DNA from 3 places in the Herbaspirillum sp. WGmk3 genome. Region 3 is predicted to be linked to each of the others. Evidence: predicted binding sites of a transcription regulator. Region 3 holds the regulator's gene; each other region holds the start of a gene.
The links. Region 3 encodes LexA, which represses DNA repair genes until DNA is damaged. Its sites were predicted from a motif close to ACTGTATNNNNATACAGT; they were not measured.
Positions count from the first base shown of each region.

Region 1 (9,780 bases), on a different contig from region 3:
TGGCCGAGGCCAGGTAGTAGCGCTGGTAATCGGCTACGCCGCGTCCGTCGGAGAGGATGCGCACCTGCGACTGCCGCTGCACGCCCGCCAGGAATGGGTCCCAGGTGACCCAGGCGTCGACGCTGCCGCGTTCGAAGGCGGCGCGGCCATCCGCCGGCGACAGGTAGGCGGGCTGCACATCGCTGAATTTCAATCCGGCTTTTTCCAGCGTGGCGATCAGCAGGTAATGCACGCCGGCCGCCTTGGTCACGGCGATCTTCTTGCCCTTGAGATCGCTGGCCGTGCGCAGTGGCGAATCGGCCCGCACCACGATGGCCTGTGCGGCGGGCGAGGGCGATTCCTGCGCGATGTAAGCCAGTTTGGCGCCGGCGGCCTGGGCGAACACGGGTACGGTATCGGCCACGTCGGCACTCAGGTCGACGCCGCCTACATTGAGCGCCTCCAGCAGCGGCAGGCCGCTGGCGAATTCATGCCAGCTGATCTTGGCCCCGCTCGGTGCCAGCAGCTTTTCCAGGGTGCCGTTGGCTTTCAGGATGGTCAGCAGCGTCGAGGATTTCTGATAGCCGATGCGGATGGCCTGGTTGCTCTGGGCCAGCACGCTGGCCGGCGCCAGGGCGCCCAGACCCAGTGCCGCGCCGGTCTTGAGGAAGCGGCGGCGGTTGGATGCGTGGTCGTGAAGGGACATGGATAAGCTCAAAAGTAGGTCAGGATTTCTGCTGGCTGGATTGCCGGCGTGCGTCGCGCCAGCCCAGGCTTTTCTGTTCGACGGCGCGCAACAGGCTGTCGCTGACTTTGCCCAGCAGGGCCAGGATCAGGATCGCGGACAGCACCAGGTCCGGCCGGCTGCTTTCGCGCCCATCCGAGAGCAGGTAGCCCACGCCCTTGGTGGCAGCGATCAGTTCGGCCGCCACCAGGAACATCCACGCCAGGCTCAGTCCCCCGCGCAGGCCGGCAAACAGGTAGGGCAGGGAGGCTGGCAGCAGGATGTGGCGGATCAGTTCGCCGGTGCTGAGGCCGGAGCTGGTGCCGACTTCGATCAGCTTGTGGTCGATGTCGCGAATGCCGGCCACCAGATTCAGGTACACCGGGAAAAACGCACCGATGGCAATCAACACTACCTTGGGCGTTTCGTCGATGCCCAGCCACAGCAGCAGGAGCGGAATCCAGGCCAGGCTCGGGATGGCGCGCAGCGCCTGGAAACTGGGTTCCAGCAGGGCTTCGGCGCGGCGGCTGATGCCGACCAGTAGCCCCAGGGCCACCGCCAGCACGCTGCCGATCACGAAGCCGGAAGCCACACGGGCGAGACTGGCAGCGATATGCGGCAGCAATTCACCGCGCTGCGCCAGTGACCACAGGGTGTGTGCCAGCTCGCTGGGCGGCGGCAGCAGGCGCGCGGGAATCCAATCCAGCCGCGCACCGGCTTCTACCGCCAGCAGGAACAGCAAAGGAACGATCCAGCCGGTGAAACGCCCCGGGCGATAGCCATCGTCATGCGGCCAGCCCCGGCGGCGCGGGGTGGCCGCGCGCGCCACGGGCGGCTTGGCGCCGTCCAGCTGGGGCGTGGCCTGCAGCGTGGCCGGAAGCGGGATGGGATCAGCCATGGCCTCAGGCCTTCACCACGCCCTGCGCATAGCTGGGATCGATCAAGGCATTGATGGTGCGCGGCAGGTCGGTGCCGCTCTTGACCAGGTCTTCTTCCAGCAGGATGGGCGAGGCTGCGCGCAGCGCTTCGATGTGTTCGCGGCCGATCTGCGGTTGGGAAAAATCGTTGCGCTTCAGTTGCAGGCGCGCCACCGGGGCCGACAGCTTGGACTCTTCCGACAGCAGGGCCACGGTCTCATCGGGATGGGCGATGATCCAGGTGCGCGCACGTTCATAGGCGGCGAGCACGCGCTTGACCTGGTCCGGATGACGGGCGGCGAACGTGTCGCTGACGTTGAGGAAACCGTAGGTGTTGAAGTTGACGTTGCGGTAGATCAGGCGTGATCCGGCTTCCAGTTCGCTGGCAGCCAGATGGGGATCGAGCCCGGCCCACGCGGCCACACGGCCCTGTTCCAGTGCGGCGCGGCCATCGGCGTGCTGCAGGTGGACGATTTCGACGTCGCTCTTCTTGAGGCCATTCTCATGCAGTGCGCGCAGCAGGAAGAGATACGGATCGGTGCCCTTGGTGGCGGCGATCTTCTTGCCCTTGAGTTCGGTGATGGACTTCACCGTCGACTCCTTGCCCACCGCCAGCGCCGTCCATTCCGGACGCGAATAGATGTACACCGCCTTGACCGGATTGCCGTTGGCCCGTGCCAGCAGGGCAGCCAGGCCGGCGGTGCTGCCGAAGTCCACGCTGTCGCTGTTGAGATATTCGAGCGCGCGGTTGCTGCCGGCGCTGAGGACCCATTTGACTTCCGTGCCTTGCGCCTTGAGGTCTTCCTCCAGCCAGCCGAACTTGCGCAGCACCAGGCTGGGCGGCGAGTAGTAGGCATAGTCCAGGCGGATGGTCTTGGGCGGCTGTGCGGCACGCGCCAGCAGGGGCGCGCTGCCCAGTACGGTAGCGCCGAGCGCGGCGGGGGCCAGGCGCAGGAAGTCTCTGCGTTGCATGAATGGGTTCTCACTTGGTTGGATCGCCCCGCACGAGGTGGCGCAGCACGGCCATGGCCGGCCGCACAGGCGGGACAAACCGACACTCTAAGGACGAAGCTCTGGCGGAAGAACGACTATTTTCGCGCTTGCATATGCGGGCGGCGCATGTGGCCGCAGGCCCGAACGGGGGGCATTCCATGGCGGCCGATGGCCGTCATGTCCTCATGCAGAGATGCAGAGGTGCAGAGGTGCAGAGATGTACAGATGCAGTTGTGTAGAGGAGACGGGATGCGGCCCTTCAGTCATGTAGTCCGCTGCAGGAGTGGCAGACCGGCCAGGCAGAGAGAGGAGGACGAGGCGGACGATGAGGCCACGGAGAAGATGCGTCTCCGTACGCGCCTCATCGATTTACGGCAGGCACAGTTCGAACAGCGCACCACCATCCGGATGATTGGACAGGCGCGCTTCGCCATGCCGGGTCTCCTTGTTGTGGGCGGTGGCAATGGCATTGCACAGATCCATGCCCAATCCGGTGGACGGCTTCTTTTCCTGGGTGCCGATGCCGGGGCCATCGTCGCGCACCGTGAAGATCACGCCGCCTTCCGGATGCTTGCGGCAGCCCAGCGCGATCTGCGAGCGAGCAAAGCGGCTGGCATTCTGCAGCGCCGCTTCCAGCGCCAGCGCCACCAGGTGTTCATCGAAGAAGCCGATCACCGGCATGTCGGTTTCGTCCACCCGCAGGGTGATGTCGCTGCTGCGGGAGACGCCGTGCTCGCGCACCAGCGCATCGAGGAAGTCCAGCGGCGAGACCGCCTCGACCTGCGCGCGCAGGCCCTGGGAATCGGCCTTGTAGAGGGTCAGGAAGGCGATCAGTTTTTCCTGCAGGGCCAGGCAGGTGACATGGGCCTGCTGGACGCGCGGCACGTCGTCGGACAGGCGGCGCAATTCCCCCTCCAGCACGCCCAGTGAGTTTTTGATGTCGTGAATGATGATCGCGGCAAGCTTGGGATCCATGGTCAGCTCTTCGGGGCTACTTTGGTCAGGGTGTCGCGCAGGAATTTGTGCATCTTCGCGACTCTATCGTTGCCGGGAATCAGGCGGTCCAGGGTGGCCAGGTAGCGGCGCACGCGCTTGACGTATTCTTCGTTCCAGCCGCGCTGGCTCATCCACAGCAGATGCAGCTGGGCGGCCGCCAGCAGCACGCCGGTGTTCTCCGGCATGCTGGCCAGCGCCTCTTCCAGCCGCGCCAGCGACTCGTCGGGCTTGGCGCTGCGCATGAGGGCATTGGCTTCGGCGATGATGCTCATGCAGTGCTTGACGGCACCGTCGATGAGCTCTTCGGCCAGGTTGGCGCGGCCGGTATCGGCCAGCACCTTGCGCGCCAGCATCTGCAGGGTCTTGTTCTCGTGGTCGGACTTGACCGCCTCGGCGATCAGCTTGGCACCTTCCTCATCCTTGCCCATCGAGAAGGCGGCCTTGGCCAGCGCCAGGGTGGCGGTGTCCGAGGCTTCCTTGCCGGCCGCCTGGCGGGCCGTCTCGAAGGCTTGCTGGGCCGAGATGGTGTCGCCCAGCTGGACGTAGGCCTGGGCCTGCACGGCGGCCTGCGCGGAGACGAAGAGGTTGGATTCCTCGTAGCGGCGCGGCGCGCTTTCCAGCAAACGCAGCGCGGCATCCGGGTCGCCGCTGTCGATGTGCACCTGGGCCAGCGAGAGCAGGTCGGTCGGTTGCGCGGTGAGCGAACCCTTGGTGTGCTTCAGCACCTTGTCATAAGCCTCGCGCGCCTGGTCGAGATGGCCGCTGCGGTAGGCCACGTCGCCCACCAGGCGGCTGCGGCGCGCCGAGGGGATGATCTCGGAAGACTTGGTCAGCGCCTCCAGCGCGCCTTCCTGGTTGCCCTGGGCTTCGTCGATCTGCGCCATCAGGTCGTAGGCGGCGATGAACTGCTTGTTCTGCGCCAGTACGTCTTGCACGATCACGCGCGCATCATCCATCTGGCCGGCCACGATGTTGCAGCGGGCCAGGCCGATCTTGGCCCACACCAGGTCGTCGCGCATGGCCAGGGCCTGCTTGTAGACCTCGCGCGCTTCGTCGATGCGGCGCTGTTCGATCAGCAGCGTGCCCTTGGTCTTCATGATCTCGACGATCCACTTGGGCGCCGACTTGAGCACGTTGTCGCATTCGATGATGGCGCCGGTGATGTCCTTGCGCTTCATCTTCTCGGTCACCGGCAGCATGGCGTGCTGCTTTTCCAGCAGGCGGTCCACGCGTTCGGCGATGCGGCTGGCCGTCAGCGGCTTCAACATGTAGGCGTCGGGCTGGAACTCGGCGGCGCTGGCCACCAGGTTGTAGCCGCTCTCGGCCGTCACCATGATGAACATGCAGGTCGGCGAGAGCATGTTCTGGGTGCGGAAGAACTCCAGCAGCTGCTGCCCGTTGCTTTCCTTGTTGAGGTTGTAGTCGCAGATGATCAGGTCATAGGTGCCGGACTGCACGAAGCGGATGGCTTCATCGGGCGTGGCAGCCTGGTCGACCTTGGTCACGCCGAGCTGCCCGAGGTGCATGCGAATGTTCTGGCGCATCGTCGGCATGTCGTCGATGACCAGGCAGCGCAGGGCGCTGATGTGGCTGAAGGGCACTAAACTCATGAGAACGGTCTGTAAAGCGATCTGTAAGGCGATCTGTTCGGGATTGCGGAATGCCGTGGGCTGAATAATTGCCGCAGCGCAATATCGTGCAAGATGACGACTATTGTTGCCAATTAAGCCATTGCTGACGAATTATTCCCCCCAACTCGCGAGTGTGCCGTTTTTTTTCCTTCCATGCATCATTCGTCTGCGATTTATGAAGTTTTTGGCGGGGCGGGCTCTCGTATAATTGTGGTTTTCGCCCACGGATGGAATTAGGGCCGACAAAAACGCTTGCACTAAGCACTGTTTTTTTATACAGTATCGCTCTATCGGGGCGGTCATCCACTGCCCCCCGGGCAACACCCGCGGCCTGCCAGCGATGGCCAGCCACCGCGAGCAAGATCCAAGCAACATTCAAGCAACATCAGCAAGACTCCCCCTGACACCCGTCTTCACGACATTTTGCCGAGAGAGATTTATGGACGACAAAAAAGCTGCGAACAACTCTGAAAAGAGCAAGGCGCTGGCCGCCGCGTTGGCACAGATTGAAAAGCAGTTTGGCAAGGGCTCGGTGATGCGCATGGAAGATGGCGTCATCGCTGAGGAAATCCAGTCCGTGTCCACCGGCTCCCTGGGCCTGGACATCGCCCTGGGCATCGGCGGCCTGCCGCGCGGCCGCGTGATCGAAATCTACGGTCCCGAATCCTCGGGCAAGACCACCCTGACCCTGCAATCGATCGCCGAAATGCAGAAACTGGGCGGCACCTGCGCCTTCATCGACGCCGAGCACGCGCTGGATGTCACCTACGCGCAAAAGCTGGGCGTAAACCTGAACGACCTGCTGATCTCGCAGCCCGACACCGGCGAACAAGCCCTGGAAATCTGCGACGCCCTGGTGCGCTCCGGTGCGGTGGACCTGATCGTGGTCGACTCCGTGGCCGCGCTGACCCCCAAGGCTGAAATCGAAGGCGACATGGGCGATTCCCTGCCGGGCCTGCAAGCCCGCCTGATGTCGCAGGCGCTGCGCAAGCTCACCGGCAGCATCAACCGCACCAACACCACCGTGATCTTCATCAACCAGATCCGCATGAAGATCGGTGTCATGTTCGGCAACCCGGAAACCACCACCGGCGGTAACGCGCTGAAGTTCTACGCTTCCGTGCGCCTGGACATCCGCCGCACCGGTTCGATCAAGTCGGGTGATGAAGTCATCGGCAGCGAAACCAAGGTCAAGGTCGTCAAGAACAAGGTTGCGCCCCCGTTCCGCGAAGCCCACTTCGACATCCTGTATGGCGAAGGCACTTCCCGCGAAGGCGAGATCCTGGACCTGGGTTCGGAACACAAGGTGGTCGAGAAGTCCGGTGCCTGGTACAGCTACAACGGCGAGCGCATCGGCCAGGGCAAGGACAATGCCCGTAACTACCTGAAGGAACATCCGGAACTGGCTCGCGAGATCGAGAACAAGGTCCGTGTCGCCCTGGGCGTGCCGGAACTGGCCGGTGGCGAAGCGGAAGCCAAGGCTTCCTGAATCCGCGCTTAAAGGATTCAAGCGCCATCGCGGCGACAGGGTTTGCCTGAGCCCTGGGTGTCGTGATGGTGGCTTGTTTATCTCGCTGGTGCCGTGCTGTGTTGGCGGTCTCAGGGGGAGGTAATACCGCAGTACAGCAAGTTCGCAACATGCCAAGACCGCCGATCAGCCTGAAAGCAAGGGCGCTCAAATATCTCTCTTCACGTGAGCATAGTCGCCAGGAACTTGCGCGTAAGCTTGCCCCTTACGCGCAAGAGGGCGATGACATCGAAGAGCTCCTGCAATGGCTGGAGCAGTCCCGTTTCCTTTCCCAGGAACGTTTTTCCGAATCGCTCGTGCATCGCCGCTCGGCGCGCTACGGCAATCAGCGCATCATCTCCGAACTTCACGGCCATGGCATTGAAGGTGAAGCCATCGCCGAACTGAAGGCCGATCTGGCCGCCGGGGAGGGCGAGCGTGCCGCGCAGGTGCTGCGCCGCAAGTACGCCGCACCTCCCGAGGATGCCGAGACCCGCGCCAAACAGATGCGCTTCCTCCAGCAGCGCGGTTTTTCCCATCGCAGCATCCGCGAAGCCTTCCAGACCGCCTGGGCCGACGACGAAGAATCCGCCTGAACCCAAGCTGCATCCAGCAGGGCCGGCCCGGCCAAGCACATTTTTCCCGCGTTTTCCTCGAAATCTCCCACCGGCGTGCGGCCTTGTCCTGCCCGATGGTAATTCCTGCGCATTGCGCCCGGTGTTAGCGCTACCGGCCAACAGGCCGTTTGTCGTGTGCTAGAATTCGGAAGTTTTTGCTGCGGCGCGCAAGCCTGAGGAGATACCGCGTGTTGCCGGTTTGTTAAAACGGCGCAACGGTGCAAGGCCCACGTCAGGAGCAGGAATGGATAATGCGAACGCTTCGGCGCAAGCTGGTGCGTTTCGACTATCAGACCAACTAAAGCAGACGGCATGCATATGCCCAATTCGACGAATTCACTCGCAACCCGCGCAGCTCACGCCTGCGCCCGACTCCATCCGGCAACGGATGCGACCCCCGCCTGCGGGTTGCAGTCTGCTTTCTGGTCGGCCGGCTCAATGCCGGCTTCCGAATTTCAATCCGGCAAGTTTCATTCATTCAGTGTCTAAAGGGAAGCTCCCATGAAAATCCATGAGTATCAGGGTAAAGAAATCCTGCGCCAGTTCGGCGTAACCGTGCCGCGCGGCATTCCTTGCATGTCGGTCGACGAAGTCGAAGCGGCTGCCCAGAAGCTCGGCGGCCCGGTGTGGGTCGTCAAGGCCCAGATCCATGCAGGCGGCCGCGGCAAGGGCGGTGGCGTGAAGGTGGCCAAGTCCATCGAGCAGGTCAAGGAGTACGCCAACCAGATCATGGGCATGCAGCTGATCACCCACCAGACCGGCGCTGAAGGCCAGAAGGTGCGTCGCCTGCTGATCGAAGAAGGCGCGGACATCAAGAAGGAACTGTACGTTTCCCTGGTCACCGACCGCGTCTCGCAGAAGGTCGTCCTGATGGCCTCCAGCGAAGGCGGCATGGACATCGAAGAAGTTGCCCACAGCAACCCGGAAAAGATCCACAACGTCATCATCGACCCGATCGATGGCCTGACCGACGCCCAAGCCGACGACGTGGCTGCCAAGATCGGCGTGCCTGCCGCATCGATCCCGGCTGCTCGCCAGAACCTGCAAGGCCTGTACAAGGCTTACTGGGAAACCGACGCTTCCCTGGCTGAAATCAACCCCCTGATCCTGACCGGCGACGGCAAGGTCATCGCCCTGGACGCCAAGTTCAACTTCGACTCCAACGCCCTGTTCCGTCACCCGGAAATCGTCGCCTACCGCGACCTGGACGAAGAAGATCCGGCTGAAGTCGAAGCTTCCAAGTTCGACCTGGCCTACATCTCCCTGGACGGCAACATCGGCTGTCTGGTCAACGGTGCCGGCCTGGCCATGGCCACCATGGACACCATCAAGCTGTTCGGCGGCGAGCCGGCCAACTTCCTGGACGTGGGCGGCGGCGCCACCACCGAGAAGGTCACCGAAGCCTTCAAGATCATGCTGAAGAACCCCGAACTGAAGGCCATCCTGGTCAACATCTTCGGCGGCATCATGCGCTGTGACGTGATCGCCGAAGGCGTGATCGCGGCTTCCAAGGCCGTCTCGCTGAAGGTGCCCCTGGTGGTCCGCATGAAGGGCACCAACGAAGACCTGGGCAAGAAGCTGCTGGCCGATTCCGGTCTGCCGATCATCTCGGCCGACTCCATGGAAGAAGCCGCCCAAAAGGTCGTGGCAGCTGCCAAGTAAGTAACCCAACACGCAAGCCTGCGCGGCGCGAGCCGCCGGCTGCAAGCGATTGCAGCCCAGGCGCCGCCCGCGGCGCAGGCATCACAGTCAAGGAAGAGAAATGTCGATCCTCATCAACAAAGACACCAAGGTCATCACCCAAGGTATCACCGGCAAGACCGGCCAGTTCCACACCCGCATGTGCCGCGACTACGCGAATGGCAAGAATGCCTTCGTCGCAGGCGTGAACCCGAAGAAGGCCGGTGAAGACTTCGAAGGCATCCCCATCTATGCCAACGTCACCGAAGCCAAGAACGCCACCGGCGCCACTGTCTCCGTGATCTACGTGCCGCCCGCCGGCGCTGCTGCTGCCATCTGGGAAGCCGTCGAAGCCGAGCTGGACCTGGCCATCTGCATCACCGAAGGCATCCCCGTGCGTGACATGCTGGCCCTGAAGGACCGCATGGCCAAGGCCGGTTCCAAGACCCTGCTGCTGGGCCCGAACTGCCCCGGCCTGATCACCCCGGACGAAATCAAGATCGGCATCATGCCCGGCCACATCCACAAGAAGGGCCGCATCGGCGTGGTTTCCCGCTCGGGCACCCTGACCTATGAAGCCGTGGGCCAGCTGACCGCCCTGGGCCTGGGCCAGTCCTCCGCCGTCGGTATCGGTGGCGACCCGATCAACGGTCTGAAGCACATCGACGTCATGAAGGCCTTCAACGACGATCCGGACACCGACGCCGTCATCATGATCGGTGAAATCGGTGGTCCT
Region 1 is NZ_JAKYWT010000005.1:565,677-575,456, forward strand. Features, by position in the region: gene MKD49_RS21100 (aliphatic sulfonate ABC transporter substrate-binding protein) at 1-685, opposite strand, end outside; gene MKD49_RS21105 (ABC transporter permease) at 705-1,601, opposite strand; gene MKD49_RS21110 (aliphatic sulfonate ABC transporter substrate-binding protein) at 1,606-2,592, opposite strand; gene MKD49_RS21115 (sensor histidine kinase KdpD) at 2,983-3,588, opposite strand; gene MKD49_RS21120 (response regulator) at 3,591-5,219, opposite strand; gene recA (recombinase RecA) at 5,680-6,729, shown strand; gene recX (recombination regulator RecX) at 6,879-7,343, shown strand; gene sucC (ADP-forming succinate--CoA ligase subunit beta) at 7,866-9,026, shown strand; gene sucD (succinate--CoA ligase subunit alpha) at 9,127-9,780, shown strand, end outside.
Region 1: the regulator LexA is predicted to act here: its motif matches at 5,504-5,521, upstream of recA (recombinase RecA).

Region 2 (9,780 bases), 210 kb from region 3:
TGGTGCGGGACGAAAACTTCGTGTCCTCGCGCAAACCCGCCGATATCCCGGCCTTCAACAATGAATTCATGAAACTGCTGGATGAGCAGCAGCGCCGTGAACAGCGCCAGCAACCCGCCGACGCTGCAGGCGATGGCTCCATCTCTGCCGGCGGCTCCTCCAAACCGCAATTGTCGGAGAAAGGCAGTGCCCCGGCCGCACCGCCCAACCATGAAAGCGAAGCCTTTGCGGTCGCCCATGGCGAATCAGCACAAAGTGATGGCTAGGCACGGTTTCAGGCTGATATGAAGGAAAGTGAAAATCGAGGGCTAGCCCCTCGATTTTTTATGGCCGGGCGACGGGTTGGCTCTGAAGCGCGCGCCTGTTGCGTGAAGGAATTGACCAAAACTGCCAGCCCTGAAAATGAGCATGCCGCCCGGACCACGCCGGACGGCATTGGCACCACCAAGGACGCCAGGCAAATGGCCGGCATCCATCGGCGGCCTAGCCCCTCTGTTCCGCTTGATGCTTGTGCATGGCTTCGGCCAGCAGTGCCAAGGCAGCCTTCTCGGCCGCTTTACGTTTCTTGCAGATACGCACCGGTTGCGCACCGAGGTCCAGCAAATCCATGTGCCAGAGTTCATCAATACGGGTATCGATGTAGGCGACGTATTTGTGCTTGTCCAGCTTGGTGACACGCGGCATGAAATGACCGGCTTGCTGCTGTTCGACGGAGCGGGCGAAGTGTTTCATGACAAGTCTCCTGGGCACACGGGCGTGAGGGGGGGACGGCATGACAGGGGGCGGGAGTGAAGCTGACTACAGCTTAGTCGATCAACGCCGCAAGGGAAGGTTTATTTCATTTGCAGTGCTGATCGACTGAAGGGATGACGATTATTTCTTGGCGGCATCCACGGTTTTCTTCAGGTCACGGCCCATCTGCAGGTGTTCCTGCAGGCCCGGCAGCGTCTTGGCGGCAAAAGTCTTCACATCTGGATCTTGGGCTTCCTTGGACGACTTCTGGAACAGCTTGACCGCATCTTCATGAGCGGACACACCAATCATGCTGGCATAGCGCTTGTCGAAGGTATTGCCCTTGAGCTTTTCCAGGATGGCGATCTTGGCGCGCTGGGCCATGCTGGGTTCAGCCGGCAGGGTGACATCCTTGCTGGAGGCCAGTTGCTTGAGCTGCTCATCCACCGTGGTGTGCTGGTCGATCATTTTCTGGGCGTAATCCTTGACGGCCTGGTTGCTGCTCTTTTCGAGCGCGATCTTGCTGGCTTCGATTTCAGCGTGGCCGGCTTCGGCGGCGTTGGTCATGAAGCTCTTGTCCTTGCTGTTCACGGACTCGGCCGCTGCATTGAAGGAAAAGGCGGCCCCGGCGATCATCAGGACGCCGGCCCCGATCAGGCGGCGGCTGGCGCAGGTGTGCAGGCGGGATTGAATATTCTGGGTACGTTGCATGAAAGGCTCCTTGTCGTGTGGATGATGGATCAGCTTCTGCCCCATTCGGGGCTGCCATGTTTTCACTGTAGTCAGGAAGGGCGGCGGCTTGCATCAGACAGCGCCAATGACCGATGTAAGAATCGATGAGCGGCATGGCGCCCGGATCATGCGTGACTCATGCGTGACTCACTGCTGACGGCGGCGATTGCGCAGATACAGCACCTGCCCCAGCAAAGCGGTGAAGAGCAGGAACACATTCGAGACTACGAACACCCAGTCCCCTTGCAGGACGCTGTAGGCGACGAAGCCGGTAGAAGCCGCCAGTTGACCCGCAAAGAGCCAGTGCGAGACGCCCTGGGTGGAGCGGCTGCGCCACTGTTCGTAGACCTGGGAGGAGATGGTGAGCAGAAGGATGAGGGTCGCGCCCCAGCCGATGAGGTCGGTGATGTGATCGGACATGATGGTCGATATGAGCCCGTGAAGGCCCGGCAAGCGAATGGTGTGCCGATGGTGGACCAAGCCGGCAGCGGCCACCATCGGCCAGCGCCGCGAGGCGCTGTAGGAAGTTTCCCCGGCAGCCCTGCAACGCAGGTCGGCGCATTCGCACGGGCCTGCGCGAATTGGCCGACCCGACAAAGGGCGCATGTGGCATTGCGGCATCGGCGTCACTTCCCTAGTCTGGAGTGGAAGTCAAGATCCCCCTTCAGATCCCCCTTTACAGCCATTCCCATCCACTCAGGAGGTCAACATGCACGCTACCCGAACCATTGCCGACGTCATGACACGCGGTGTCCATACCTTGAGCCCGGATGATTCCGTCATCCGTGCCGCCCAGGCGATGGAGTCACTGGATGTAGGCGCCCTGCCCGTCTGCGATGCCCAGCACAATCTGGTCGGCCTGGTCACCGACCGCGACATCGTCCTGCGCGCCGTGGCCCGCAATCGCCTTTCCGAGAGCCTGCCGCTGACCGAGGTAATGAGCCACGAGGTCCTGTGGTGCTACGAAGATGAGCCTGTAGATGATGTGCTGGACGATATGGTGCAGCGCCAGATCCGCCGCCTGCCCGTGATGGACCGCCAGAAGAATCTGGTCGGCATGGTGAGCCTGGGCGACGTCGCCGCCAAGACCCAGAATCGCGGCGTGGGCAACGCACTGGCGGAGATTTCCTTGCCCGCTGCACCGGTGCGTCCGGCACAGGAAGTGTCGCCTTCTGGCGACTTCGAATTGCCGGAAGTGCGCAACAGTGACATGCACGAGGTCAATATCGGCCACAAGTAGGGCTGGCGCGGATTTGCGGCGCGTTCGAAGGCGTGCGATGTAGGTGTTTTCCTACGCGTTTATTGGACACTGTCCGATCTTCTTTTTTGCGCTGCATCGCTACTATGCATCTCAACGAACTCGAAACCGAGGACCCCACATTCCGATACGAACGTCCCCCTCCGTCGTGTCATGAATACAGTCCATCCCCCATCGGTTTATCCCCACGAGTCGTTTTCATAAGCAGAAATTCTCCGGCGATTCCCCCGATCCCCGGCGTCTTATATCCCTCCCCCTCAGGCCGCCTCCCTAGGCGGCCTTTTTTTTATCTTCATTTTTATCCGCATTGGTTTCTTCACCTGAAGAATGGTTCGCATGGTTCGAATGATTCAGTTGCCCTGTCCGGCGATAAACGCCAGAGCATCGGCATAGGCCAGTTCGCTGGTCGTGCGCAACATCGGGCAGACATGGGTAGAGACCGGCTCCTGCGGCGCTTGCGGAGAAGCGCCGATGAGTACGATGCCGCGAAAGCCGCCTTCCTCGGATTGCTGCACGCCTGGCTGCATGACCGGTGCTCCTTGCGCATCGGCCACGGGGCCGCTCAGTTCGCCCAGATGGTGACCGCCGGGAATGTCGATGGGAATGCTCATGGTGTGCTCCTCTGTTCAAGGTGAAAGACCCGGCAGGAAGAAACCTGTGCCGCCCGCGCCACTGACGCAGGTCAGGCAATGCAGCCTCTTTCCCCGCGCCGGGCCAGGAAGAAGTATTCTTGTCAGCATAAGAAACACTGAAGGCAAAGGCAGCAAGAAGCCACCGGCTCTCTGCGTAGGAAGCGGCGAAGATGAGTCTCTCCGGGGGGACAGGAGAGGCAGACGTTGCGCAGGGGTGGCTTGGGGATGCTGTCGCCTGGGGTGCTTGCCTCTCTGTCTGGAACCGTCATGCCCATCAATTACCTGCGCCGTCTGACCAGTCCGGCGCGCACCGATCTCTCCAACCGCCATCTGGGGCGTTCGCTGGCCTTCATCGCCGGCGCCGTCAATGCGGGCGGTTTCCTGGCCGTGGGCCAATACACCTCGCACATGTCGGGCATCGTCTCCTCGCTGGCCGACAACCTGGTGCTGGGGGAAACCCTGCTGCTGGTGGCCGGCGCCAGTGCCTTGCTGTCGTTCCTGCTGGGAGCGGCCTGTTCAGCGGTGATGATCAATTGGGCGCGGCGGCGCGGCCTGCACAGCGAATACGCCATGCCGCTGATGCTGGAAGCCATGCTGTTGCTGTGTTTTGGCATTCTCGGCAGCAATCTGGAAAATCACCGTCTGCTGTTCGTGCCGGTGACCGCGGCCTTGCTGTGCTTCGTGATGGGTCTGCAAAATGCCATGATCAGCAAGATTTCGCGATCGGAGATCCGTACCACCCACGTCACGGGCCTGGTCACCGACATCGGTATCGAGATCGGCAAGATGTGCTACTGGACCCTGGCCCCCCGCCAGCCCCATGAGGCGGTGACGGAAGATCCCGTGCCGGGTGCGCGGCGCAAGTTCATGCTGCTGTCGTCCTTGCTGCTGATGTTCTTCCTGGGGGGCGTGGCGGGGGCCTTCGGTTTCAAGGCGCTGGGTTTCCTGGCGACCATGCCGCTGGCGGCCGCGCTGTTCCTGCTGGCGCTGGTGCCAATGATGGATGATCTGGCGCGCCCCTGAGAGGAACGGCTTGATCCACCCTTGCCCGTACAGCGTACAGGCAACAGGCAACAAAAAAGGCGCTGAACGCGCCTTTCGTTTTCTTGTTATCGGTCTCTCGCGCCGACGGTGCGGCCTCGGAGGGCCGTGTTCTGCTGTTGTGACCGTGCTGCGCCCGCCGCTGCCTGAGGCGGCCAAGTTCTTTCCGTTCAGCCCTGCTGCTGCGGGGTGCTATCGGTGCTATCCGACTGCTGCGGTTGCCGGGGGGCGCCGTTGCCCTCCTGCGGGGTGCTCTGGCTCATCTGCGGCTGGGCCGAGGTCGCGGCACCGTTGCCGCCACCACCGTTTTGCGCTGCTGCCGCTGCAGCTGCTGCGTTCTTGCGGCCATGGCTGTTGAGGCCACCCTTGCGTCCGGCTTCCCGGGCTTCGGCGGAGGTGAACTCATGGGCGGCACCCTTGGCGTGGGCGGCCTTGCCTCCCATGCTGGCGATCTGGCGCTGTTTCTCCCTATCCATGGCGGCGAAGCCGCGATTGCTGTTCCCCGGATTTTGTGAATTTGCCATGTGTGACTCCTTGTCTTGGATGATCGAATGGAGCAGACATTTGTCATTCGCCGCCCTCTTGCTCTGCGCGAGCATGCAAATGACAACCCAACTTTTGTCCACATCTGCAGTGTAGAAAGCCTCACCGATCCTCACTATCGGAAGAGCTCTTCTGCCAAGGTCAGCAATGGCTGTCAGACATGTAGGAAAAACTGAAGATGAGCTTGCATTTTAGGTATCAATTGCTGATGGATCAGCGATCTTCGGCATTGCCCCCGGGAAATTTCACGTGATTGAAAGCCCAAAGGCAGTTTTTTTCACACCTCAAAACAATTACTGTATATTTATACAGTCTTTGCTTTTACCCGCACTTTCCTGCTGTTTCGCATCCTCGTTTTCTTGCCATGTTGACATCCAGCTCTCCGGTCCCTCGTCCGGAAATCATCCACCCCTCGCTCTGGCTGGCCTCCCAGCTGGCGCGCGGTGGTGCGCGCGGTGTCTCCAGCGGATTCGAGGCGCTGGATGCCGAGCTGCCCGAACGCGGCTGGCCGCCCGGGGTGCTCATCGAGCTGCTGCTGCCGCAGGAGGGCGTGGGCGAGCTGCGCCTGTTGCGCCCGGTACTGGCGCGTGCGCCCGCCACTGCCCGGCGCCCGCCGCAGGCTGGCCGGATCGCCCTGCTGCAGGCCCCACACCAGGTCAATGCCCCCGGCTGGGCGCATATGGGGGTGGAAGCATCACGGCTGCTGCAGCTGCAGGCCGATCATGCGGCCGACGCCTGCTGGGCCGCCGAGCAGGTCTTGCGGGCCGACAGCTGCCAGGCCCTGCTGATGTGGCAGCCGCGCTTGCGCAAGGGCGATCATGACCTGCTGCGGCGACTGCACGTGGCAGCGCAGGCCGGGCAGACGCTGTTCTTCATGCTGAGGCCGCTGTCCTGCGCGCGCGAGCCTTCCCCCGCGCCCCTGCGGCTGACGCTCAAGTCAGCGCGCGACGGGCTGGAGATCGGTTTTCTCAAGCGCCGCGGACCGCTGCGCGAACAAAGCCTGTTTCTCCCTTTGCTGCCTTCACCGAATTTGCAACGCCATGTCACCCCTGTGGATCGCCGTACACCTGCCACTGCTGCCGCTGGAAGTCTTCCGTCCGAACTGGCTGGATGAGGCAGCGGCCGTGGTCTTCGAGCGCGATCGCGTATCCGCCCTGACGGCACCGGCGCGCGCGCTGGGCGTGCACGAAGGCATGCGGCGCGGCGGCGTGCAGTTGCTGGCACCGCAAGCGCATCTGAACGAGCGGGATATCCTGCGGGAGCAAACCACCTTGCAGCAAGCCGCCCTGGCCCTGCTGCAATACACGCCCCAGGTCACGCTGGCCGAAGAGGACTGCATCCTGCTGGAAGTGGGCGCCAGCCTGCGCCTGTTCGGCGGCATCCGGGCCCTGTGCCGCAAGATCCGGGTGACCATTGCCCGGATGGGACTGTCGGCCACCCTGTCCTGCGCCGTCACGGCCACCGGGGCCTGGCTGCTGGCACGCTATGGCTACGTGCGCACCCTGAGCCACCATTCCCTGCAGCGCCGACTGGACCGTCTCCCGGTGGTTCTGCTCACCGCCGCCCGTGCCCATCTGGAATGGCTGCACGGGCTGGGCTGCCGGCAGCTGGGCCAGGTGCAGCGCCTGCCCCGCGCCGGCTTGCAGCGCCGCTGCGGCAAGGAATTGCTGGGCATGCTGGACCGCGCCTATGGTGCCACGCCCGAAGTGCATGACTGGATCGTGGCACCGCCAACCTTCCAGGCCCGGGTGGAGCTGCCGGACCGCATCGAGCACACCGACATCCTGGCCGCCTATGCTCAAGGCTTGCTGGCCCAGCTGGCCGGCTGGCTGACCGCACGTCAGTTGGCCATCAAGAAGCTGCGCCTGTGGCTGGAACATGAACGCGGACGGCAGGCAGTGGCGCCCACCGAGCTGCAGGTAGCGCTGTCGGTCCCGGCCTGGCAGGAAGACCACCTGCACACCCTGGTCAAGGAAAAGCTGGCCCGTTCCTCCCTGCCCGCCCCGGCCATCGCCCTGGGGCTGGCCGCCGATGAACTGGAAAGCCAGCAGGCGGCCAGCGAGATGCTCTTTCCCGAACCCGGCGGCAGTGCCGAGGATCACCAGCGCCTGCTGGAACTGCTGGTGGCGCGTCTGGGCGCGGACAAGGTGCAGCAGGCCGCCCCGCGCGCCGATCACCGGCCCGAGATCGCCAACCGCTGGTGCAGCGTGATGCAGAGCCCCGCCAGCCTGCCGGCTGCCCTGAACACCGATGCGGCACGATTGCCGCCGCGTCCGTTGTGGCTGCTGGCCGAACCCTTGCCCTTGCGGATGCAGCAGCACAAGCCCTTCTATCGCAGTGCGCTGGAATTCACTTCGCCGCCCGAACGCATCGAAGCCGGCTGGTGGGAAGGCCGGCCATTGACGCGCGACTACTTCACGGCGCGCGATGCCAGCCATGCCTATTACTGGATCTTCCGCCAGTGGCGCGGCGGCGAGTGGTCCGACGAGGAGCCGCAGTGGTTCCTGCACGGCCTGTTCGGCTAGGAGCACGGCATGCAAGCTTCCCTGCCCTTGGGCGTCCCCCAGACCGGCCTGCCCGACTATGCCGAACTATATTGCCGCACCAACTTCAGTTTCCTGCATGGGGCCTCGCATGCGCAGGAACTGGTGGATCGTGCCATCGAACTGGGCTATCGGGCCCTGGCCATCACCGATGAATGCACCATGGCCGGCGTGGTGCGCGCCCATGCCGCCTGGATGGAACAGGTCAATCGCGGCAAGGCCAAGGATTTCAAGCTGCTCATCGGCAGTTGCTTCCGTTTCACGGCTTTGAAGGATGATCCGGCCCACCCCCTGGCGAGGATGACCCTGGTGGGGCTGGCCAGGAACCGCGAAGGCTATGGCAACCTCTGCGAACTCATCACGCTGGCGCGCACCCGCGCCGAAAAAGGCAGCTACCTGCTGTCGCCGGAAGACCTGAGCCAGCCGCCGCCCGCCCTGTCGCACCTGCGCACCCTGCCCGATTGCCAGTTGATCCTGGTGCCGGACTACCCGGCCGATGAAGAAACGCTGGATGCGCAATTGCGCTGGTTCGCCCCGCTGGCCCCCGGCCGCTCATGGGTCGGCATGACGCGCCTGTACCGTCCGCTGGACGACCTGCATCGCGCTGCCATCGATGCCGCAGCACGGCTGCATGGCTTGCCGCTGGCGGCGGTGGGCGATGTGCAGATGCACCAGCGTTCGCGCAAATACCTGCAGGATGTGGTCACGGCCATCCGCGTCGGCAAGCCGGTGCAGGAATGCGGCCTGGCCCTGGCACCCAATGCCGAACAGCACCTGCGGCCACGCATGCGGCTGTCGCTGGTGCACAGCCCGGCGACCTTGGCCCAGACCCTGGCGGTGGCGGCCGGTTGCCAGTTCAGCCTGGCTGAATTGCGATATGAATATCCTGACGAACTGGTGCCGCTGGGCATGAGCCCGGCCGACTACCTGCGGCAGGAAACCCTGGCCGGGGCCTTTAAACGCTATCCGCAAGGGATGCCGGGCGAGGTGCGCGCACAGATCGAGATGGAATTGTCCCTGATCGCCCAAAAGGAATATGAAGCTTATTTCCTGACGGTCTACGACCTGGTCAAGTTCGCCCGCTCGCGCGGCATCCTGTGCCAGGGACGCGGCTCGGCGGCCAACTCGGCGGTGTGCTACTGCCTGGGGGTGACCGAGGTCGATCCCACCTCCACCCGGCTGCTGTTTGCCCGCTTCATCAGCGAAAAGCGCGAGGAACCGCCCGACATCGACGTGGACTTCGAGCACCAGCGCCGCGAAGAAGTGATCCAGCACATCTACCGCAAGTACGGCCGCCGCCGCGCTGCGCTGGCGGCCGCCGTGCACAGCTACCGGCCGCGTGGCGCTCTGCGCGAGGTCGGCAAAGCACTGGGCGTGGATGCGGCCATCGTCGATACGGTGGCCAAGTCGCAGCACTGGTTCGACAGCCGGGAAGAATTGCTGGCCCGCTTTGCCGAAGCCGGGCTGGACCCGGAACTGCCGCAGATCGGCCTATGGGCCAGCATCACCGGCAAGCTGCTGCGCTTCCCGCGCCATCTGTCGCAGCACACCGGGGGCTTCGTGATCGCGCGCGGGCAGTTGTCGCGGCTGGTGCCGATCCAGAATGCAGCCATGGAAGAGCGTTCCGTCATCGAATGGGACAAGGATGACCTGGAGTCACTGAAGCTGCTCAAGGTCGACGTCCTTGCGCTGGGCATGCTGACCGCCCTGCGCCGCTCGCTGGAACTGGCGAGCCTGCGGCGCGGCCTGCCGCAGGTCATGCAGATGTACGACATTCCGCGTGAAGATCCAGCCACGTTCGACATGATCTGCAAGGCCGATACCATCGGCGTGTTCCAGATCGAGAGCCGCGCCCAGATGAGCATGCTGCCGCGCATGCAGCCACGCACCCAGTACGACCTGGTGGTGCAGGTCGCCATCGTGCGGCCGGGGCCGATCCAGGGCGGCATGGTCCATCCCTACCTGCGGCGGCGGGAATTGGTGCGCAGCGGCGGCAGCTTCGACTATCCGGACAACACCAGCAAGAGCGGCAAGATCAGGAAAGTGCTGGAGCGCACCCTGGGCATCCCGATCTTCCAGGAGCAAGTGATGGACGTGGCCATCGAGGCTGCCGGATATTCCCCCAGTGAAGCCGATGATCTGCGCCGCTCCATGGCCGCCTGGAAGCGCAAGGGCGGCATGGGCCCGCACCATGAACGGCTGGTGCTGGGCATGACCGACAATGGCTATTCACGTGAATTCGCCGAGAGCATCTTCAACCAGATCGAGGGTTTCGGCGAATACGGTTTCCCCGAAAGCC
Region 2 is NZ_JAKYWT010000002.1:654,618-664,397, forward strand. Features, by position in the region: partial or broken gene MKD49_RS08835 (type 1 glutamine amidotransferase domain-containing protein) at 1-98, shown strand, start outside; gene MKD49_RS08840 (hypothetical protein) at 484-732, opposite strand; gene MKD49_RS08845 (DUF4142 domain-containing protein) at 874-1,443, opposite strand; gene MKD49_RS08850 (PQ-loop repeat-containing protein) at 1,612-1,884, opposite strand; gene MKD49_RS08855 (CBS domain-containing protein) at 2,174-2,704, shown strand; gene MKD49_RS08860 (hypothetical protein) at 3,073-3,333, opposite strand; gene MKD49_RS08865 (YoaK family protein) at 3,622-4,377, shown strand; gene MKD49_RS08870 (KGG domain-containing protein) at 4,566-4,919, opposite strand; gene imuA (translesion DNA synthesis-associated protein ImuA) at 5,303-6,052, shown strand; gene MKD49_RS08880 (DNA polymerase Y family protein) at 5,979-7,463, shown strand; gene MKD49_RS08885 (error-prone DNA polymerase) at 7,473-9,780, shown strand, end outside.
Region 2: the regulator LexA is predicted to act here: its motif matches at 5,234-5,251, upstream of imuA (translesion DNA synthesis-associated protein ImuA).

Region 3 (9,780 bases):
GGCAATGCCGGCGAAATTGTTGGTAGCCGCCGTGGCCAGCTTGGTGGAGTCCAGCGCCAGGGTGCCATCCTTCTGGAAGCTGATGCCGATGTCGGACAGGCTGCTGATTCCATTGCCGCCGTCCACTGTGGCGAACAGGGTATTGCGCAGCTGGTTCATGATGGTCTGCACCGACGACTCGCTGGCCAGCGGAGCCGAGTTGTTGGCCTGGCCCAGGGTGGTGGAGGGCGTCTGCGCAGTCATCCCGGCCACTGCCTTGGCAAGCGTGTTGTAGGCCGTCACGAAGCTGTTGGCGGCGGTGGTGATGCCGGAGGTGTCGTTGCTGATGTTCAGGGTGAAGTTGTCGGAAGAGGTGGTGACCTTGGCCAGATTGAGCGTCACGCCGGAGATCGCGTTCTCGACCTTGTTGCTGGTGCTGGTCACCGCCACGCCATCGATGGACAGCTTGGCGTCCTGCGCCTTGAGCAACTGGCCCATGCCGCTCATGGTCAGGCCCGAATAATCGCCGCTGCCGGTCAGCGAGACTGCCGCCGTCGCACTGCTGCCGGTCGGAGTCAGTACCAGGTGGTTGTTGGTGCCGTCGTTGCTGATGGAGGCGGTCACGCCTGCGCTGGCGCTGTTGATGGCACTCATGACCTGGTTCAGGTCAATGTTGCCGCTGCCATTGGCGGTCGGGTTGATGGCCACCGTGGTGTCGCCTACCTTCAGGCTCAGCGTGCCGGAGCTGTAAGTCTGGCTGGTGCTGACGTTGGGCGAGATCACGGTCCCGCTGGGGTCGGCGCTGAAGACGGAATAATTGCCGGTGCCGGTGATCTTGATGGTATTGGCCGCGCCGCTGTCCTTGGCAGTAATCACCAGGTGGTCGTTGGTGCCGTCGCTGACGATGGTGGCGTTCACGCCGGCATCGCTGCTGTTGATGGCATCGCGCACGCCAGCCAGGGTGTTGGTGGCAGGCTTGATGATGGTGGTGGACCCGGTGCCGGTCTTGATGGCCAGAATGCCGTTGTCAAAGGTCGTGCCCGGCGTGATGCTGGCCGAACTCAGCTTGGCCGTTTGCGCCAGTTGCGACACGGCCACCGAATAGGTGCCGGATGCGGCTTTGGTGGCGTCGCGCGGGGCCTGGATCTGCGTCATGGTGCTCGGTGTCGAGCTCGACGGATCATAGGCAAATGCGGACAGGCTGTTGTTGGCCGTGACCTTGATGGTGTTGGCTGTGCCGCCGGTGGCCGATTCCAGGACCAGGTGGTCGCCACTGCCATCGGTGGTGATGGAGGCGGTGACGCCTGCCTTGGAGGCATTGATCGCATCACGTACGCCAGCCAGGGTCGAGTTGGCTTGCAGGGTGATGAAGGTGGGCGAATTGGTGCCGATCTTGATGGCGATCGAATCGCCGGCGTTGTAGGTCGTGCCGCTGCTTACGCCGGCCGACTGCAGTTTCTGCGCCAGGATCTTGGTCGAATCGTCGCTGTTGACATCGGCGGTGAACGGGTCGGTGGTCAGCGTGGTGCCGGTGCCGGCGTTGCTTACCGAACTCTTCTGCGAGCTGAAGCTGGCCGAGGTCAGCGACTTGATGGCCGACTGATAGCTCGACAATGCGCTCTTGAGGCTGCCATAGGCGGAAATGAGGGTGTTGTAGCTGCTCGCCTGGGTGGTCAGCGGCGTCAGCTGTGTCTGGCTTTCGGCCGAGATCAGTTGACTGACCAGTGTGGAAACATCGAGCGGGCCTGCCGATGTGGAAATGGTGCCGGTGGAAGTCGCCACGGTTCAACTCCTGAAACTTTGCGTGAGGCACAGCGCTGTGCGGTTGTCCAGCGCGGTCAAGAGGAGATGGGCTCTCAAGTACGGCGTCGGGTAGGGCAGAGAGGGACGCTGTGCGGAATAACTATCTGAATCCGTTATGAACTGGGGTAGCCGATTCCGTCATGCGCAATGAACGGGCATTGACGCATGCGGTTGTTCAGCCACTGCAGTTCGTACCAGACTCGAGGGGATACTCAAGCCTTTTCCTTGATCAGCAGGCCTTGCATCTTGTCGATCGATTTGGCGATGGCAATCGCTTCTTCGCTGGGAATCTGGCGAATCACGGTATCGGTAGCCGTATCGACAACCTTGATGATGGTCTTGCCGGTGTCCTGGTCTTTCGAGAAATTCAGTGCGGCAGCATTGGCGGCTGCAAAGTCGTTCAACTTGCCAACGGCATCGTTGACTTCACTTTCGGTTGCGCGGCGTGCTTCCGGGGTGGCCGCCGGTGCGACCGTCGATACCACGGGATCGGGCTTTTCGGCGGTCTTCGGTGCTGCATAGGCAGTACCGGAGTCACCAGCAGCAGTGATATTAAGTGGGGCAATCGACATGGTACTACTCCCTTCCTTAAAGGAACGTGCGGAGAATAAGGTCTATCCCCCGCACGTCATCCTACCTAGCTATCTGGCTTATTTCAACAGCGAGAGAACCTGCTGCGGTGCCGAGTTGGCCTGCGACAGCATCGCGGTACCAGCTTGCTGCAGGATCTGCGCACGGGTCAGGTTCGCGGTTTCCTGCGCGTAGTCGGTATCCATGATACGGCTGCGCGACGCGGTGATGTTTTCGCTCGACACTTGCAGGTTGCTGATGACCGCGCTGAAGCGGTTCTGCACTGCACCGAATTCTGCACGCTTGGAGGAGATCAGGCTGATGGCCTTGTCCAGGTTCTGGATGGCCTTCTGAGCGTCGCTCTGAGCGGACGGGGCGGCAACTGCCTGATCCAGCGACAGCTTGGCGCTGTCAACGGCAGCTTGCAGGGTCACGGCCGACGAAGCCAGTGCCGAGGAGGACAGGGACGAACCGGTAGCGAACAGGTTGTCCAAGGCAGCCTTGGCCGAGGTGTAGGTCGCTTGCGCGGTGCTCACGCCGGAGGTGTCGCCCAGACCGATCAGGCCCTTGGCGCTGGTGCCGATGACGGTAGCGATGGTGGAGTTGTTCGACAGGTCATCCAGGGTGATGGTGATCTGGTCGTTCAGCTTGTTGTCTTGCACGTTGGCGCCGACCTGGAACGACAGGGTCAGGGAAGCCGACACGTTCGAAGCGTTCGAGCCGGTACCGGCCGATGCGCCTTGACCAACACCGGTGAACAGGTTCTGGCCGTTGAAGCTGGTGCCGTTCAGAACACGGAACACTTCCTGCGACAGCTGGGTGTATTCGTCGTTCAGGGTCTTGCGGTCTTGTGCGCTGTTGGTGCCATTGGCTGCTTGCACAGCCAGTTCACGCATACGCTGCAGGTTGTCGCCGACGGTCGACAGAGCGCCTTCAGCGGTTTGCGCCATCGAGATACCGTCGTTGGCGTTACGTTGTGCAACTGCCAGGCCCTTGACCTGGGAGTTCATGCGGTCGGCGATGGCCAGGCCGGCGGCGTCGTCCTTGGCGCTGTTGACGCGCAGGCCGGACGACAGACGTTGGATCGAGGTATTGAGCGACGACTGCGAGGAATTCAGGTTCCGTTGCGTATTGAGCGACGGAATATTGGTATTAATGACTGCTGCCATGTTAATTCTCCTAAGATTTGAGACCGATGATCCGAGTTTCAGTGCCTAACGTTGGTCTTCTACCCATGAGCCCCAGGCGTTTCAACCTCTGTTGATTGCTTTATCGGGCAGTCTTGGAAAAAGTTTAGGGCTTTTGCAAAAAATCTTTTTCAAGGCTTTCCGAACTAAAACTGCGTGCTTTGAAACTCCAAGCAAATCCTTTTTCGACGGCAATTCCAAAAACTTTAGGAAAATTGCTGTTGCGGCCAAGAAAAATGTTCCGAAAAGCAAAAACCGCCCGGGAAGGGCGGTTTCCTGCAGTGGCTGGGCGCTCCTTGCCAGCTCAGCCTTGGGCTTTCTTATGTTGCAGCAGCGTTAATTCTTCGCCAACCTTTTTCAGGACCGAGTCCCAATCACTGACTGCCGGCTGGCGGAACAGGCGCATGCCGGGATACCACGGGGAATCATCGCGGTCGTTGAGCCAGCGCCAGTCGGGGACATGCGGCAGCAGTACCCAGGTGGGGTGGCCTAGTGCTCCGGCCAGGTGGGCCACCGAGGTATCCACGCAGATGACCAGGTCAAGATTGCTGATGGCGGCAGCGGTATCGGCGAAGTCTTGGCACTCATTGCCCAGGTCAAAGACGGGCCAATCGGCTGGCAAGTCCTTCAGGCCGTCGGCAGGCTTGCCTTTTTGCAATGAGTAGAATTCCATCTTGGGGACTTCAAACAATTGCTTGAATTTGTCCAGTGGAATCGAACGATGGCGGTCATTGCCATGCTCCGGATTGCCGCCCCAGACGATGCCGACGCGCAGATTGTCCGCTGATCGTGTCAAGGTGGAAATCTTCTGCTTCCAGTGCGCCGCCAGCGACGCATCGGCAGACAGATAGCCTTCCGCATAGCGCGGGATATCCTCTACGCTATGGGTGCGCAGGGCATAGGGCAGGCTCATGAGCACATAGGCGCAGTCGCAGGGTGGCAGGGGATCGCTTTCGCGCACCAGTGTCACTGCCGGTGTGAAGGATTGGAACAGGCGGTACAGAGGATTCTTCACATGCAGCGCCACGCTGGCACCTTGCTCCATGAGCAAGCGGGCATAGCGCAGGAACTGGATGCTGTCGCCAAAGCCTTGCTCGTGCATCAGCAGGATGCGCTTGCCCGCCAGCGAGGACTTGCCATCCCATTTCGGAATGACCTCGAACAGCTTGTGGATCAGGCGGTAGACGTGGGCGCGTTCCTTGGTGGTGAGGCGGCTCTCGTGGCACTCCCAGCCTTCCTCGAACTGTCCGCGCAGCAACAGGGTCAGTGCCAGGTTGTGCTTGGCGGTCGGGTAATTCGGCCGCAGCGCCAATGCCGTGCGGAAATTGCCGAGCGCATCGTCATAATCACCATGATCGTGCTGGATCGCGCCGATGTTGTTGTAGGTGAGGGCGTGCTTGGGGTCCAGCGCCAGGGCCTGCTTGAACATGCGCATGGCATCGTCGAAGCGGTCGCCCGTGTTGAAGTAGCTTGAACCGAGCTTGACGTAGCCATTCGGATCCTTGGGGGCGATCTCGATGACGCGCAGCAGGTGTTCGTGGGCTTCTTCGATCTTGTTGATTTTCAGATAACTATCGGCGATCTTGTTGTGGGCGTAGGTGTCCTGGGGATCGAGCAGGATGGCGGTCTTGTGGGACTCCACGGCCTCCTTGTACATCTCCATGGCATGAAAGGCTTCGCCCAGGGCGGTGTGGGAGGGAGCGAAATTGATCTGGTATTCGAGCGACTTCAGAATCGTGGCGACCGCCTCGTCAAAGCGCCGTGCGTCGATCAGGGCGCGGCCCAGGTGCGACAGCGGGCCCGGTGCGTTGGGTTCACGCCGGGCCGCATCCTCGAAGTATTTGATCGAGGCTTCCGGATCGTTCTTTTCGTGCAGGGCATTGGCCAGGCCGATGCGTGCCGCCCGGTTTTCCTTGTCGATGGCGATGGCGCGCTCGTAGATGGCGATGGACTCGTCGATGCGATCCTGGCTCAGCACCGTGCCGGCCAGGTTGCTGAGGTATTCGGCGTTGTTCGGATCGGCCTCGATGGCCTTGCGCAGGTATTGCTCGGCTTGCGCGAACTGGCCTTCCTGCATGGCGATCAGTCCGCGTGCGTGGTTGGCAAACACCAGATTGGGGGCGCGGGCCAATACGGCTGTACAGATCGCCTTGGCTTCCTCGGTCTTGCGATTGTCGAGCAGGTCCAGACATTTGCGAACGTCCAGCAGATCCTGCAGGTTGGACTTGGCGGCCGCTGGGGCCGGAATATGTTTGCCGTGCTTGTTGCTGCTCTTGCGCGTCGACATCGAAAAGGGTCCTCTTGGTTGGGCGCATCCATTGCGCCGGGCATAGCTGTCCAGCAAGGATGATATGCGTAACCGGTCACAGGTGAAGAGCTAAATAGAAAGCAAAAAACCTCCGTTTTAAGCGGAGGTTCATGCATAAACAAGCGATCAGTCGCCGCTGGCAGCGTCTTTCCGGCGGTCGGGCCTGCGCGCCGCCCCGAATTCAGTTCCAGCTGCGCAGCAATCCCACGGCCAGTCCTTCGAGTGCAAACTGGTCGTCTTCCGGCTTGACGATGATGGGCTCGAATTCCGGATTCTCGGGGAAGAGGGTGATGACGCTGCCGCTCTTCTGGTAGCGCTTGACCGTGACCTCGTCAGCCAGGCGGGCCACCACGATCTGGCCATTGCGCGCCTGGTCGGCGCGCCGCACGGCCAGCAGGTCGCCGTCCAGGATGCCGGCGTCGCGCATGGACATGCCGCGCACCTTGAGCAGGTAGTCGGGCTTGGCCGGGAACATGGCCGGGTCGACCTGGTAAGTCTTTTCCACGTGTTCCTGGGCCAGGATGGGGGAGCCCGCTGCGACGCGCCCGATCAGCGGCAGGCTCAGCTGCATCAGGGCGGGATGGGGCAGGGCCATCTGGCGTGCAGTACTGATGCCTGTGGTACCTGATTCGCGCAGGCGGATGCCGCGCGAGGTGCCGGGGGAAATCTCGATGGCGCCCTTGCGGGCCAAGGCCTGCAGATGCTCTTCGGCGGCGTTGGCGGAACGGAAGCCCAACTCGGCAGCGATCTCTGCACGCGTGGGAGGGAAGCCGGTGTTCTCGATGGCGTTCTTGATCAGGTTCAGGATCTGTTCCTGGCGCGCAGTCAGTTTGAGCATGAGGGTGGCCTTTCTCGGAGGGAAGGCTGTCTGGATGAACAGTCTGTATTTTTATACAGGTGCAATCCTTGTGTCAACGGCAACATGCATATTCCGGGGCGGAAAAGGCAAGCTTTCTCATTTATATAGAGCGCGCTGCAACTGAAGAATCTGGTTTTGAGCCGCTGGCGGCGATGTGCACGGTCCGCGTTGTGGCCCCGCGGCCGCAGTGCCGTGACGCCGGCATTGCTGTCAGGACGGAAACCTAGTATGATCTCTGGTTTTCCTCTTCCCACACCCGTCTTGACGCCGGGGTGGGCGTCTTCAATAAGTCCATAAGGAGTCTACATGCGTCATTATGAAATCGTATTTATCGTCCACCCGGACCAAAGCGAGCAAGTGCCGGCGATGATCGAGCGTTACAAGGGAATCGTCACCACCCGCGGCGGCAAGGTCCACCGTGTCGAAGATTGGGGCCGTCGCCAACTGGCTTACCAGATCCAGAAGCTGGCCAAGGCTCACTACGTCTGCCTGAACATCGAAGTCGACAGCGAAACGCTGGCTGAAATCGAAACCGGCTTCAAGTTCAACGACGCCGTCCTGCGCCACCTGACCGTCAAGATGAAGAAGGCCGAAACCGGTCCTTCCCCCATCCTGAAGGCAGTGCAGAAGGAAGACGCGGCCAAGAGCCGTACCGAAGCTCCGGCAGCTTAAGCGCTGCGAACATCGCGGAGAGTGAACCAGTTTCAAGTCATCGCCAGCCTGGCAGAACGTGATGTCCTACGTTATACGCCGGCCGGTATCCCGATTGTCACTGCCAGGTTGCAGCATCAGTCGGAGCAGACGGAGGCTGGCATGAAGCGTCAGGTCGAATTCGAGATCGCGGCGCTGGCAGCGGGGGAAATCTCCGGTGCGCTCAACAGGGCGGCACTGGGTGAAGTCTTCCGGTTCACCGGCTTTTTGGCCCGCAGGAATCGCAACAGCAAGAGCGTCGTGTTTCATATCGTTGATTTTGGCCCGGTCGCGCCGGATTGAGCGGCGCAAGGTAGCCAAACAGACCTTACCCAATTTTTAGATACAGGAGCCAACCATGGCATTCGGTAAAAAGTTCGATAAAAGCAAGCTGAAAAACAAGCGCCAACAGCAAAACCCGCTGTTCAAGCGCAAGAAATTCTGCCGTTTCACCGCCGCTGGCGTTGAACAGGTCGATTACAAGGACGTGGACACCCTGAAGGACTTCGTCCAGGAAAACGGCAAGATCATGCCGGCACGCCTGACCGGTACCAAGGCCCACTACCAGCGTCAAGTTGACACCGCCATCAAGCGCGCGCGTTACCTGGCTCTGCTGCCGTACACCGATCTGCACAACGCCTAATCAGCGTCGAGAAATAGGAGAAAAACATGCAAGTCATTCTGTTGGAAAAAATCGTGAATCTCGGCGGTCTGGGTGATGTCGTGCGCGTCAAGGACGGTTTCGCACGCAACTTCCTGATCCCCCAACGCAAGGCCCGCCGCGCTACCGATGCAGCCATCGCTGAATTCGAAGCCAAGCGCGCTGACCTGGAAAAGGCTGCCGCCGAGAAGCTGGCCGCTGCCCAAGCCCAAGGCGAAAAGCTGGCTGGCGCTACCGTGGAAGTGTCGCAGAAGGCCGGCGTTGACGGTCGTCTGTTCGGTTCCGTGACCAACTTCGACATCGCTGAAGCCCTGGGCAAGAAGGGTTTTGCTGTCGAGAAGTCGCAAGTGCGCCTGCCCAACGGCCCGCTGAAGACCGTTGGCGAACACCCCGTGTCGGTGGCTCTGCACACCGACGTGGTGGTCGATGTCACCATCGCAGTCAAGGGCGAGCAAGCGTAATACGCCTGTTTGCTGCAATTCGTTTTGCAATAGAAAAGCCGGGTTCGCCTGGCTTTTTTATTGTCAGTTGTACCAAGACACGCCGCCACTGGTCATCGTCATGGCGCGGCTTGTCAATGGCTTCATATTGCATTCGTTCGCATGAAGCATCTGGCCGTGCAAAAACGTTCGGCCGGACCTACGGCTTCACATCAGCAGGTTATAATGCGCGCCATGAAAGAATCGTCCCGCGGCAATCCAGAATTTTTCCGTGGCCAGAGAGAGTCATCCGATCCCCAGATCGATGCGCTCCGCGTGCCGCCCCACTCCATCGAGGCCGAGCAATCGGTGCTGGGCGGCCTGCTGCTGGACAACGCAGCCTGGGACCGTATCGCCGACTTCGTCAGCGCTGAAGACTTTTACCGCTACGATCACCGCATCATCTTCGAGCACATCGTCAAGCTCATCAACAGTACCAAGCCGGCCGACGTCATTACCGTCTATGAAGCCATGTCCACCAGCGGCAAGGCCGAAGAGGTGGGCGGGCTGGTTTATCTGAATGCACTGGCGCAAAACACGCCTTCTGCGGCCAACATCCGCCGCTATGCCGAGATCGTCCGTGATCGCGGCATTCTGCGCAAGCTCATCACCGTGGCCGACGAGATTTCCGGCAATGCCTTCAATCCGCAGGGCAAGGATGTGAAGTCCATGCTGGACGAGGCCGAATCCAAGATCTTCGCCATCGCCGAAGAAGGGTCGCGCGGCTCTCAGGGCTTCATGGAAATCCAGCCGCTGCTCACGCAAGTGGTCGAGCGCATCGACGAACTTTACAATCGCGACAATACCAGCGACATCACCGGCGTTCCGACCGGTTTCATGGATCTGGACAAGATGACCTCCGGCCTGCAGCCGGGCGACCTGATCATCGTCGCCGGCCGTCCTTCCATGGGTAAAACGGCTTTCTCGATCAACATCGGCGAACATGTCGCCATCGAGTCGGGCCTGCCGGTAGCCGTGTTCTCCATGGAAATGGGTGGCGCGCAGCTGGCCATGCGTATGCTGGGTTCAGTCGGACGCCTGGACCAGCACCGCCTGCGTACCGGCCGCCTGCTGGACGAAGACTGGCCGCGCCTGACGCACGCCATCCAGAAGATGAACGATGCGCAGTTCTACATCGACGAAACGCCGGCGCTGTCGCCCATCGAATTGCGCGCACGTTCGCGCCGCCTGGCGCGCCAATGCGGCAAGCTGGGCCTGATCATCATCGACTACCTGCAGCTGAT
Region 3 is NZ_JAKYWT010000002.1:863,557-873,336, reverse strand. Features, by position in the region: gene fliD (flagellar filament capping protein FliD) at 1-1,761, opposite strand, end outside; gene MKD49_RS09775 (flagellar protein FlaG) at 1,995-2,354, opposite strand; gene MKD49_RS09770 (flagellin) at 2,433-3,521, opposite strand; gene MKD49_RS09765 (tetratricopeptide repeat protein) at 3,844-5,826, opposite strand; gene lexA (transcriptional repressor LexA) at 6,029-6,685, opposite strand; gene rpsF (30S ribosomal protein S6) at 7,013-7,378, shown strand; gene priB (primosomal replication protein N) at 7,400-7,699, shown strand; gene rpsR (30S ribosomal protein S18) at 7,755-8,039, shown strand; gene rplI (50S ribosomal protein L9) at 8,066-8,518, shown strand; gene MKD49_RS09735 (replicative DNA helicase) at 8,723-9,780, shown strand, end outside.